DNA from 2 places in the Psychrobacillus sp. FSL K6-2365 genome. Region 1 is predicted to be linked to the other one. Evidence: riboswitches for the same ligand, from Rfam matches in the RefSeq annotation. Region 1 holds a riboswitch; the other holds the start of a gene.
What was found. Region 1 has a riboswitch for S-adenosylmethionine ahead of metK (methionine adenosyltransferase). Riboswitches for the same ligand answer to the same signal wherever they lie in the genome.

Region 1 (5,814 bases):
CATTTCGAAGGGAGCTTTTGAAGCTGTAACCATGGAGATGTTAGTATTACGCCAGCGTATTCAATATCTAGTTTACGCAAAACTTTTATAAGTAAAGTGGCTCCAAAGCCATGTCCCATTAAAAATATTGGAAGATCATACGTAACTGCAACTTGCAACGCTTGTTTAATGTAGTTCTTATACTGTTCAAAGGATTCATCATGAATAGTTTTTGATTTCTTTAATTCTCCATGACCTGGCAGGTCACCCATTACAATATGATAGTTAGAACTTCTTAACTTTTCAATTAACCAAGCATATCTTCTGTGATGCTCATAAGCACTATGAACAATAACTATTACTGCTTTAGGCTTTCCTTCTGTTTCCCATTTCCACATATAAACAAACCTCTTTTCTTTCCTTGCAATTTCATGGTATTAGGTTTCTTTCAATCTTTATGTCTGATACGATTAATTATAATCTAATTTCAAAAGGAGTGTATGCGAAATGATTTATCCATATAAAGGTAAAACACCGACTATTGACGACTCTGCTTTTATAGCTGATTATGTCACAATAACAGGTGATGTGACAATCGGTCCAGAGACTACAATTTGGTTTAATACGGTAATTAGAGGGGATGTTGCTCCTACTATTATTGGAAGTAAAGTAAGTATACAAGATTTAAGCTGTTTACATCAGAGTCCAAATAAGCCACTTATTATTGAAGATGAAGTAACTATCGGACACCAGGTGACTTTACATAGTTGTACTATACGTAAAGGAGCTTTAATAGGAATGGGATCGATTATTTTAGATGGTGCTGAAATTGGAGATGGTGCATTTATCGGAGCTGGAAGTCTCGTACCGCCTGGCAAAAAAATACCTCCAAATTCATTAGCATTAGGCAGCCCAGCAAAAGTGGTGCGTGAGCTAAATGAAGACGATAAAGCTGATGTACAAAGAATTATCCGGGAATATGTAGAAAAAGGTCAATACTATAAATCCCTTCAAAAATAAAATTTGTTAATGATCTTTCTGGTAAAAGAAAACTATATATGCTGTTCAATTCCTCCTGAAACGAAAATCAGCTGTATTATTGGAAAGTTATTATTTGTATGAAAAAAGGCTTTCCATTATAGGAAAGCCTTTTTTGTTCATACTACTTATAATCCAGCCTTTTCTTTTAACGCTGCAGCTTTATCTGTTTTCTCCCATGGAACATCAATGTCTGTACGACCAAAGTGACCATATGCAGCTGTTTGTTTGTATATTGGACGGCGAAGATCTAGCATTTTAATAATTCCTGCTGGACGAAGATCAAATAGTTCACGAATATATGAAACTAATTCAACTTCCTCTACCTTTCCAGTACCAAAAGTTTCTACAGCAATTGAAACTGGTTTAGCTACACCAATTGCATAAGCAAGTTGTACTTCACAACGATCTGCAAGGCCAGCAGCAACAATGTTTTTAGCAACATAACGTGCAGCGTAAGCAGCAGAACGGTCAACTTTTGTTGGATCTTTACCAGAGAATGCTCCCCCACCATGACGAGCATAACCACCGTAAGTATCTACAATAATTTTACGTCCTGTTAAGCCAGCATCACCCTGTGGTCCACCAATTACAAAGCGTCCAGTCGGATTGATAAAGTATTTTGTATTTTCATCTATTAAATTTGTAGGAACAATTGGATTAATTACTACTTCTTTAATATCTTTTTGAATTTGTTCTAAAGTTATTTCTGGATGATGTTGTGTTGAAATAACAATAGTATCGATATGAACAGGATTATTGTTTTCGTCATATTCTACTGTTACTTGAGTTTTTCCGTCTGGACGAAGATAGTCTAAAGTTTCGTCTTTACGAACTGATGCTAATCGGTGAGATAGTTTATGCGCTAAACTAATAGGTAGCGGCATAAGCTCTGGTGTTTCATTACAAGCATAGCCGAACATTAAACCTTGGTCTCCTGCTCCAATTGCATCAATGTCAGAATCACTCATAGAGCCTTCTCTTGCTTCTAAAGCTTGGTCCACACCTTGCGCGATATCAGCTGATTGTTCGTCAATTGAAGTAAGCACAGCAGAAGTTTCTGCATCAAAGCCATACTTAGCACGTGTATAGCCAATTTCTTTAATAGTAGAACGAACTACTTTAGGGATATCTACGTATGTAGATGTAGTAATTTCTCCAGCAACTAATACTAGTCCTGTCGTCACACTCGTTTCGCAAGCTACACGAGCATTTGGGTCTTCTGCTAAAATTGCATCTAGAATTGCATCAGAGATTTGATCACAGATTTTATCTGGATGGCCCTCTGTTACTGATTCTGATGTAAATAATCGACGTTGCGTCATAGATTATTCCTCCTATATCCCGCGAGATTTCTCTCAAGAATTGATACGGTACTCATTCCCATGTCAAGCCATTCAAAATGTTTCATGCATTTTCATCACATAAGAGTAAATGTAATTGCTGTGAATTGAAGTTAACTTGAAGCCGTTTCGGACTTGGCACACAAGGATAAAGGGCGATGTTAAATAAAAAAACCTCTCACTCACGTAAATACACATGAGGAAAGGTATTAATATCATAAGCACCTTTCACTCTTATCAAATCAAGGAATTTCACCTTGTCTCAGGTTTGGCACCTTTGTAATAATAAAACAATTACAGGTTGCCGGGTTTCATAGGGCCTGACCCCTCCACCAGCTCGGGATAAGAGTATCCGTTCAATTCATCATCATACGTAAATAAGTAGCAGAAGTCAACTATTTTTTTGTTTGCATTTTATTCACAAAAGAAAAATATTAGCTTCATTAGTATAGACTAATTACTTTAATGTGTTATACTATTTCACATATCTAGAAAAACTTCCTCTTTTTTAGAGGAAATATAAAAAAAGGATGGTATATTCAAGATGAATTCAATCGATACTGTGAGTGAACTGAAAGAATTGTTAGCAGGAAATAACGTTAGCAGCCAATTGTCAGTGCCACAACTTGTGGAAAAAGCTACAACAAGAGGAGAAGCTGTTTTAACTTCTACTGGTGCAGTAAAAGCCGAAACAGGGAAATATACTGGCCGCTCCCCACAAGATAAGTATATAGTAGATGAAGCTATTTCAAAAGACAAAATCGATTGGGGCTCAGTAAACCAACCAATTTCTTCTGACGTTTTTGATGCTCTATATAAAAAAATGATTAACTTCTTAAACAAACAAGACGAAATCTTCGAGTTTAAAGGATATGCAGGGGCAGATAAAGAATCACGTCTAGGTATTCAAGTAATTAACGAATACGCTTGGCATAATCTTTTCGCTCATCAGTTATTTATCCGTCCAACACAGGAAGATCTTACTACACATACAACAGACTTCACTATTCTTTCTGCTCCTAATTTCAAAGCGGATCCTGCTGTAGATGGTACCCGTACAGAAACGTTTATCATTGTATCCATGGAAAAACGCACTGTGTTAATCGGTGGTACTGAATATGCTGGTGAGATGAAAAAATCAATATTCTCTATTATGAACTATTTGCTCCCAGAACAAGACATCTTACCAATGCACTGCTCTGCAAATGTTGGAGATGACGGAGACGTTGCATTATTCTTTGGTTTATCAGGTACAGGTAAAACTACCCTTTCTGCAGATGCTGGCCGTAAATTAATCGGTGATGACGAGCACGGCTGGTCTGATAATGGCGTATTTAATATTGAGGGTGGTTGTTATGCAAAATGTATCGACCTAACTCGTGAAAATGAACCTCAAATTTGGGATGCCATTTCATTTGGAACTGTATTAGAAAACGTAGTGGTAGATGCGGAAACACGCGTTGCTAACTATGCTGATAATTCATTAACAGAAAATACTCGTGCTGCTTATCCAATTCAATATATCGAAAATATTGTAGAGCCTTCTGTTGCTGGTCACCCAAATACAATTATTTTCTTAACCGCTGATGCATTTGGCGTATTGCCTCCAATCAGTAAACTTACAAAAGAACAAGCAATGTACCACTTCTTAAGTGGATTTACTTCTAAACTTGCTGGAACTGAACGTGGAGTTACATCGCCACAACCAGTATTCTCTACTTGCTTCGGTTCACCATTCTTACCATTACATGCAACGGTATATGCAGAAATGCTTGGTAAGAAAATTGACGAGCACGGTGCACAAGTATTCTTAGTAAACACTGGTTGGACTGGTGGAGAATACGGTGTAGGTAACCGCATGAAGCTTTCATACACTCGTACTATGGTTCGTGCTGCAATTGATGGCAAGCTAAACAATGCTGATACAGAAACAGATACAGTATTCGGCTTAGCTATTCCTATGCAAGTGGAAGGTGTTCCTTCCGAGGTACTTATACCTCGTAATGCTTGGGCAGATAAAGCTGCATATGATCAAAAAGCAGCTGAGCTAGCTCAGTCATTCCGTGAAAACTTTAAAAAGTTTGGTACAGTATCTGAAGATATTTCCGTTAAAGGCGGACCATTAGCTTAATAAATTTAAAATATAAAAGAGCCCAAAATGAAAATTTTGGGCTCTTTATTTTGAGTATTTTACATTTACTAAAATTTGTTAATTTAAAAAATAAGGATAATATTTAACAACCGTCACCAAAAAACTACCCGCTATAAAAGCCAGAAGCCCCAAGGTAATAGGGGTCATCTTAAATCGAAATGGCGTTATAACCCCGGTGTCTAGACCATTCTGTCCTTTTGCAAAAGCATTATATTCGTTATTTGTTTGATTGTTATTTAATTGAAATAACCAAACACACCCAAATATAGCAAGTCCCCCTAAAAATATCGTATCTATGAAACTCCATCCAAAGAAAAGTGAAACTAACCAAAGTGAAAGTGTTTCAATAGCTACTGTAACTGCAATAATATAAACTTTATTCATTAAACTTACCCCCTATTAGAACTTTAAGATTTTTCTGATTAATTAATTCTAATACGGATTTCCAAACTAAAAAGATTCATTTTTTGAACTGATCTAGTCCACTTTTTAAAAGCATCTCTTCTTATCATAGATATTCATCGACTTCATTATTTTCACCTTATAAAATTAATTGTTACTTGAATCAATTTAATAAAGAAAATTATATAGTTAAATCCGAACAAAGCTGATTTACTCTTTAGGCGGACGCTTTCCGCGGGCATGGCTTCAATCTCAGCGTCACTACGAAAACATATGCCTGCGGTTACTCGTCGCAAAGACATTGGTCAAACAAAGTTCGACCATTTTCTTTCCTGCGGGGCTTTCAGCTCGCGCTGTTCCCACTGGAGTCGTCGCCTGCCACTCCAATCAACGGGATCGCTTTAAAAAAACGAATAAATATTACGATATTAAGTATTTGTATTTTTAAATAAAACAACTAATTATGAAATTGACTCACTTATAACAAAAAAATCAGAAACAATAAAGTTTCTGTTTTCCACTTACATATAAACTTACGTTAACTACCGGGGAATTGACTCTCAACCGGAATTGTTCTAGATAGATAATTGTAACCTATAATTAGCATTAGTCACCATTAGTCGCATGATATTCACTATCAGCTATTTTCGGAAATATTTCTACAAACTTCTCTGCTTCCTCTTCATTGACCTTATATAGAATAATTTCTGAACCATAGTGACCTACTTCCATTTGTTCAACTCCATCCTGTTGGAAGAACATCGTAAACCACTTTAAACCACCTTTTGGATCAACCGAATAATTTCTAAAATAGAGCCTATTTTCATCCGTGAGATTAATAGTAAACACTTTCATTAGTCCTTCCGTTTGAACGGAAACTGCTCGAGAGTTTAATTCTTC
Region 2 (5,814 bases), 610 kb from region 1:
AAGAAGCATTAAAGGATTTAGAATTACCAAATGAGAGCTTCACAAAAGAAAGCTCAGTCGGGTCATTTTTAGAGTATTTCTTAGGGAAAGAATTAGTTGGAAAACAAATTGTGCCTGTGTTATCAGGTGTTTATTCTGGTGATCTCAATAAACTTTCTATCGCTACTACACTACCTTATTTGATTGACTATAAAAATAAATACGGCAGTATAATTAAGGGGTTAGAGGAAAACAGAGCACAATTCCAAGCAGCAGCTAATAAAAAGTTCATTTCTTTCCAAAATGGACTTTCCACACTAATTGATCGCTTAGAGGAAGTGCTGGGCGAATCTACGATTATTAAAGGTGTGGCAACAAAGAAAGTAGAGAAGAAGGATGGACGTTATTCGGTTTTATTGACTAATGGGGAAACGGTTGAAGCAGATAGTGTAGTGCTAGCTACTCCTCATAATGTAGCGCAGCTGATTCTTCAAGATGAACAGTTGGATACCGATTTCAATAGACTAAAAAATTCATCCCTTATTAGTGTATATCTTGGATTTGATATTCCAGATAATCAGCTTCCAGCAGAGGGCACTGGTTTTATCGTATCCGAAAATAGTGATGTGAAATGTAATGCATGTACGTGGACAAGTCGTAAATGGACACACACGTCAAAAAACAATAAATTACTTGTTCGTATGTTCTATAAGAGTTCAAGTCTAGCCTTTGAGAGCATGAAGAATATGAGTGAAGAAGAGCTAGTAGAGGTTGCGCTCCAAGATATTAAAATGAGCTTGAAATTAACGGGAAAACCTGAGGTAATAGAAGTAACAAAATGGAATGATCAAATGCCAAATTATCATCTAGCACACGGGGATGCAATTCAATCATTAACAGCTAAGATGGCTGATGAGATGCCAAATGTGGTGTTGGCTGGTTGTTCTTATTACGGGGTTGGAATTGTAGCTTGCATTAAGAACGGTAGAGAAACAGCAGAAAATATTATAAATTCAATAGTTGATTAAGTTTGCTGGCCAAAATTCATTTTTGGCCATTTTTTTATGGGGAAAATTGAATAGTTGCTTATTTGGTGAAATTTACATTTTCTTTTGTTGTGCTACGATTCAATTGGAGGTGAAGTATGCTTAAAGTAATGGATTCTTGCGAATATAATTTAATTGGTTTACAAATGTTAGCAAAAAGATTGAATGATACACATCCTCAAAAGGAGATAATCTTAGCTAAAGAAAAGGCAGCAAAAGCTGGACTGCAAGGTGAACGTAGAATAAGTGAAGTTTTTGCGAAATATACATTTCCTTTTGAATACTTTTTCGTTGAAAATATCGGATTAGATTCAAACGGTAAGTTCCAAATAGATGCTATCTTTCTTACTCCCTATTTCTTAGTAATTCTCGAAAGTAAAAATATAAGTGGGAAGTTATTTTTCAAACAAAACCCTGCGCAGTTAGAGCGCGAAACACTCGATGGTAAAATCGATGTTTTTGAAAGCCCAGAAATCCAGTTATCGCGAAATATTCATTTGCTACAAGAATGGCTGGGAAATCATGGACTGACAATCCCAATATACGGTGTGATTGTTCTTAGCAATCCAAAAGTGAGAGTAATTGAACCACCGAAAAAACTTAGTGCTATTCTTCCCCAAACCATCCCAGTATATTTACGTAATCTTCCCCGCGAAAATGTATATTTTGATTCTGAAAAAATGAAAAAATTTGAAAATCAAATAAAAGTAGGTCAACAAACTTATATTCCCTTTCCAATGTGCGGACGCTGGGGTATTAATCCTAAAGATTTAAGAAGCGGTGTCCAGTGTGAAAGCTGTGATTTTCATGGAATGGAAAAAAGAAAAAATGGCTGGACTTGTCCTCGTTGTGGCTATTTTGATAAACTCGGACATGAAAAGGCCATAAGGGATTGGTTTATGCTGATTAGCGATACTATAACTAATAAACAATGTAGAGACTTTCTTCATTTAGAATCAAAATATATCGCGCACAGAATCTTGCAATCAATGAATTTAACCAAGATAGGAACATCCAGAAACACTAAGTATAAATGGATATGGTAAAGCACCTGTGCATATACTGAAAAAGATAGAAAAAGAGTGAATCGCTAGAATGCAGCGAAGAATCGCTAGAATGCAGCGAAGAATCGCTAGAATGTAGAGGAGAATCGCTAGAATGTAGAGGAGAATCGCTAGAATGTAGTGGAGAATCGCTAGAATGTAGCGGAGAATCGCTAGAATGTAGCGAAGAATCGCTAGAATGTAGAGAAGAATCGCTAGAATGCAGCGAAGAATCGCTAGAATGTAGAGGAGAATCGCTAGAATGCAGTGAAGAATCGCTAGAATGTAGAAGAAAATCACTTAAATAGGATAAATAAACACTAAGAGAAGTGTATAGAAAATTCAAAACACATCTTGACGCTTTAATGGAATAAAGGTACGATATGTTTAATTAAAAAATTGAATAATGAAATTCTTATCAAGAGAAGCCGAGGGACTGGCCCTACGAAGCTTCAGCAACCAGCCAATTAATTGGTCAGGTGCTAAATCCAGCAGACTTAACAAAGTCTGAAAGATGAGAAGGTGGTATCTTGCATACTCGTAAAGCCTTCTTTTCATGGAAGGCTTTTTTATATGGAGAGGATGGATACAAATGGGTTTATTAGAGAAGTTACAGTCGTCTATACTGACAGCGGATGGGGCAATGGGTACGCTACTTTATTCGTACGGAATTGACTATTGCAATGAAGAATTAAACATTCAAAAGCCGGAAATCATTGAGAAGATACATCAGGATTATATTGAGGCCGGAGCAGATATTATTCAAACGAATACGTATGGAGCGAATGCCATTAAATTGGCGCGTTACGGGCTAGAAAACCAAGTGAAAGAAATAAATGAAGCGGCTATCCAAATTGCTAAAAGAGCTGCTGCACCCGGAAACCAATTTGTCCTCGGTACGATTGGGGGCATTAGAGGAATTCGGAAAAGTGATGCCATGCTCGGTGAGATTATCCATTCACTCGATCAGCAAGCCATCCAGCTGTTAGCGGGAGATCCAGATGGTTTATTACTCGAAACCTATTATGACTTAGAAGAATTAAAGACTACTGTGACTCATCTTCGTACCTTAACTGATATACCAATTATAGCCCAAGTATCCATGCATGAGCCTGGTATTTTGCAAAATGGCTTACCACTTAATGATGCTCTGCTTCAGCTTGAAGCAATTGGAGCGAACATAGTTGGAGTCAACTGTCGACTAGGTCCCCATCATACAATTCAAGCATTTGAAGGAGTAAAACTTCCGAATAAGGCTTTTCTCTCTGCTTATCCAAATGCTAGTTTACTGGATATAGATGAAGGGCGAATTGTCTATGAGTCCGATGCTGAATATTTTGGAAAAGCGGCGTTATATCTTAGGGATGCTGGAGTACGACTAATAGGAGGTTGCTGCGGGACGACACCAAAGCATATCGAAGCAGTAAAAAAACATATTGGTCATTTAGCGCCGATTACGAGTAAGGTTGTTGAAAACAGAAAGCCGATTATTATTCAAGACGCCAAGCCGACTAACACACTGGCTCTCCATGAAAAAGCAAAAATAGAAAGGACGATTATTGTTGAGCTAGACACTCCTCGTCATCTTGACACGACTACATTCATGGAAGGTTCAGAAAAGCTATATGCTGCTGGAATTGATGCAGTGACAATGGCGGATAACTCATTAGCCTCCCCACGTATTAGTAATATGGCAATGGGCTCGATGTTAAAACACCAAAAAAATATTAGACCGCTTGCTCATATTACATGCCGTGACCGTAATTTAATCGGTCTTCAATCTCATTTAATGGGGCTGGATGCGCTTGGAATCCATGATATTCTTGCTGTAACTGGAGACCCGACGAAAATTGGTGATTTCCCTGGGGCGACAAGTGTTTATGATGTATCAAGCCTAGAATTGATACAACTAATCAAACAATTAAATGAAGGTATTTCTTTCTCAGGAAAGTCACTACGAAAAAAAGCTAATTTCTCCGTAGCTGCTGCTTTTAATCCGAACGTTCGTGTTCTGGACCGTGCAGTAAAGCGACTAGAGAAGAAAATAGAATGTGGAGCAGATTATTTCATCACACAACCTGTCTACTCGAAAGATAAAATTCATGAAATTTATGAAGCGACTAAGCATTTATCAACCCCTATTTTCATTGGAATTATGCCACTGACTAATAGTCGTAATTCAGAATTCCTTCACAACGAAGTACCAGGTATAAAATTGTCCGAAGAGGTACTGGAGCGTATGCGTTTATGTGGAGATGATAGAGAGCTAGCTACTGCAGAAGGTATCCAAATTTCAAAGGAATTAATAGATACAGCAGCGAAGCTATTCAACGGTATTTATATAATTACGCCATTTTTCCGATACGATATGTCTCTTGAATTAATTCATTATATTCAAGAGATTGATCGAAAGAAAGAGAGAGGGTTCAGCTATGTCCAAACATCTAATTGAGCAACAACTCCAAGAAAGAATACTAATTATTGACGGTGCAATGGGAACGATGATTCAAAATGCGGATCTTAATCCCGAAGATTTCGGAGGGGATGAATACGACGGTTGTAATGAGTATTTAAATATAGTAAAACCGGATGTTATTGAACACGTCCATCGTGAATATTTAGCTGCTGGTGCTGATATTATTTGTACGAATACATTTGGTGGAACTCCTGTAGTGTTAAATGAATATGATCTCGGTAATCAGGCATATGATATTAACTTTCGTGCAGCTCAGCTAGCTAAAATATGTGCAGAGGAATTTTCTACTTCGGATTGGCCGAGATTTGTAGCGGGGGCAATTGGACCGACGACAAAAACATTATCAGTCACAGGTGGTATCACATTCGATGAACTTACGAACGACTTTTATGTGCAAGCAAAGGCTTTAGTAGAAGGTGGAGTAGATGTTATCTTACTGGAAACTAGTCAAGATATGCTGAATGTGAAGGCTGCAACAATCGGTATCAAACAGGCGTTTAAGGAATTGAATAAAGAGCTACCTATTATGATTTCAGGAACCATAGAGCCAATGGGAACGACACTTGCAGGGCAAAGTATCGAAGCGTTCTATATTTCAATCGAGCATATTAAACCACTTTCGGTAGGCTTAAATTGTGCGACAGGACCAGAATTTATGACAGATCATATCCGCTCGTTATCTGAGTTGTCGGATGGATATGTGAGCTGTTATCCAAATGCCGGCTTACCAGATGAAGAAGGGCATTACCATGAATCTCCAGAATCACTCTCTAAAAAGCTAAGAGGCTTTGCTGAAAAGGGATGGTTAAATGTTGTGGGTGGATGCTGTGGAACGACCCCTGCTCATATTCGAGCAGTCCGAGAAGCAGTACAAGATCTTGCTCCACGTAAACCGGTAGAGTTGGGTCGACAAGGGCATGTTGTTTCTGGAATTGAGCCTCTTCAATATGATGAGTCAATGCGTCCTTTATTCATAGGGGAGCGTACGAATGTAATAGGTTCTCGGAAGTTTAAACGTTTAATCGTGGATGAAAAGTTTGAAGAAGCATCTGAAATTGCGCGAGCACAGGTTAAAGGTGGAGCTCATGTTATTGATATTTGCCTCGCAAATCCCGACCGCGATGAACTAGAGGATATGACTAACTTCATGAAAGAGGTCGTGAAAAAAGTTAAAGTACCACTTGTTATTGATTCGACAGATGAAAAAGTAATAGAAGTAGCACTTAAATATTCCCAAGGAAAAGCAATCATCAATTCCATTAACTTAGAG

Region 2: another riboswitch for S-adenosylmethionine. It lies ahead of MKY29_RS17985 (bifunctional homocysteine S-methyltransferase/methylenetetrahydrofolate reductase); the one in region 1 lies ahead of metK (methionine adenosyltransferase).

What each region holds. Positions count from the first base shown of each region.
Region 1 covers NZ_JBBOOO010000001.1:2,966,417-2,972,230, forward strand. Annotated here, with positions in the region: gene MKY29_RS14760 (alpha/beta hydrolase) at 1-377, opposite strand, end outside; gene MKY29_RS14765 (gamma carbonic anhydrase) at 487-999, shown strand; gene metK (methionine adenosyltransferase) at 1,146-2,342, opposite strand; SAM riboswitch class I at 2,592-2,709, opposite strand; gene pckA (phosphoenolpyruvate carboxykinase (ATP)) at 2,905-4,491, shown strand; gene MKY29_RS14780 (hypothetical protein) at 4,570-4,896, opposite strand; gene MKY29_RS14785 (hypothetical protein) at 5,521-5,814, opposite strand, start outside.
Region 2 covers NZ_JBBOOO010000001.1:3,581,225-3,587,038, reverse strand. Annotated here, with positions in the region: gene MKY29_RS17995 (protoporphyrinogen oxidase) at 1-1,007, shown strand, start outside; gene MKY29_RS17990 (NERD domain-containing protein) at 1,124-2,071, shown strand; SAM riboswitch class I at 2,481-2,589, shown strand; gene MKY29_RS17985 (bifunctional homocysteine S-methyltransferase/methylenetetrahydrofolate reductase) at 2,661-4,520, shown strand; gene metH (methionine synthase) at 4,501-5,814, shown strand, end outside.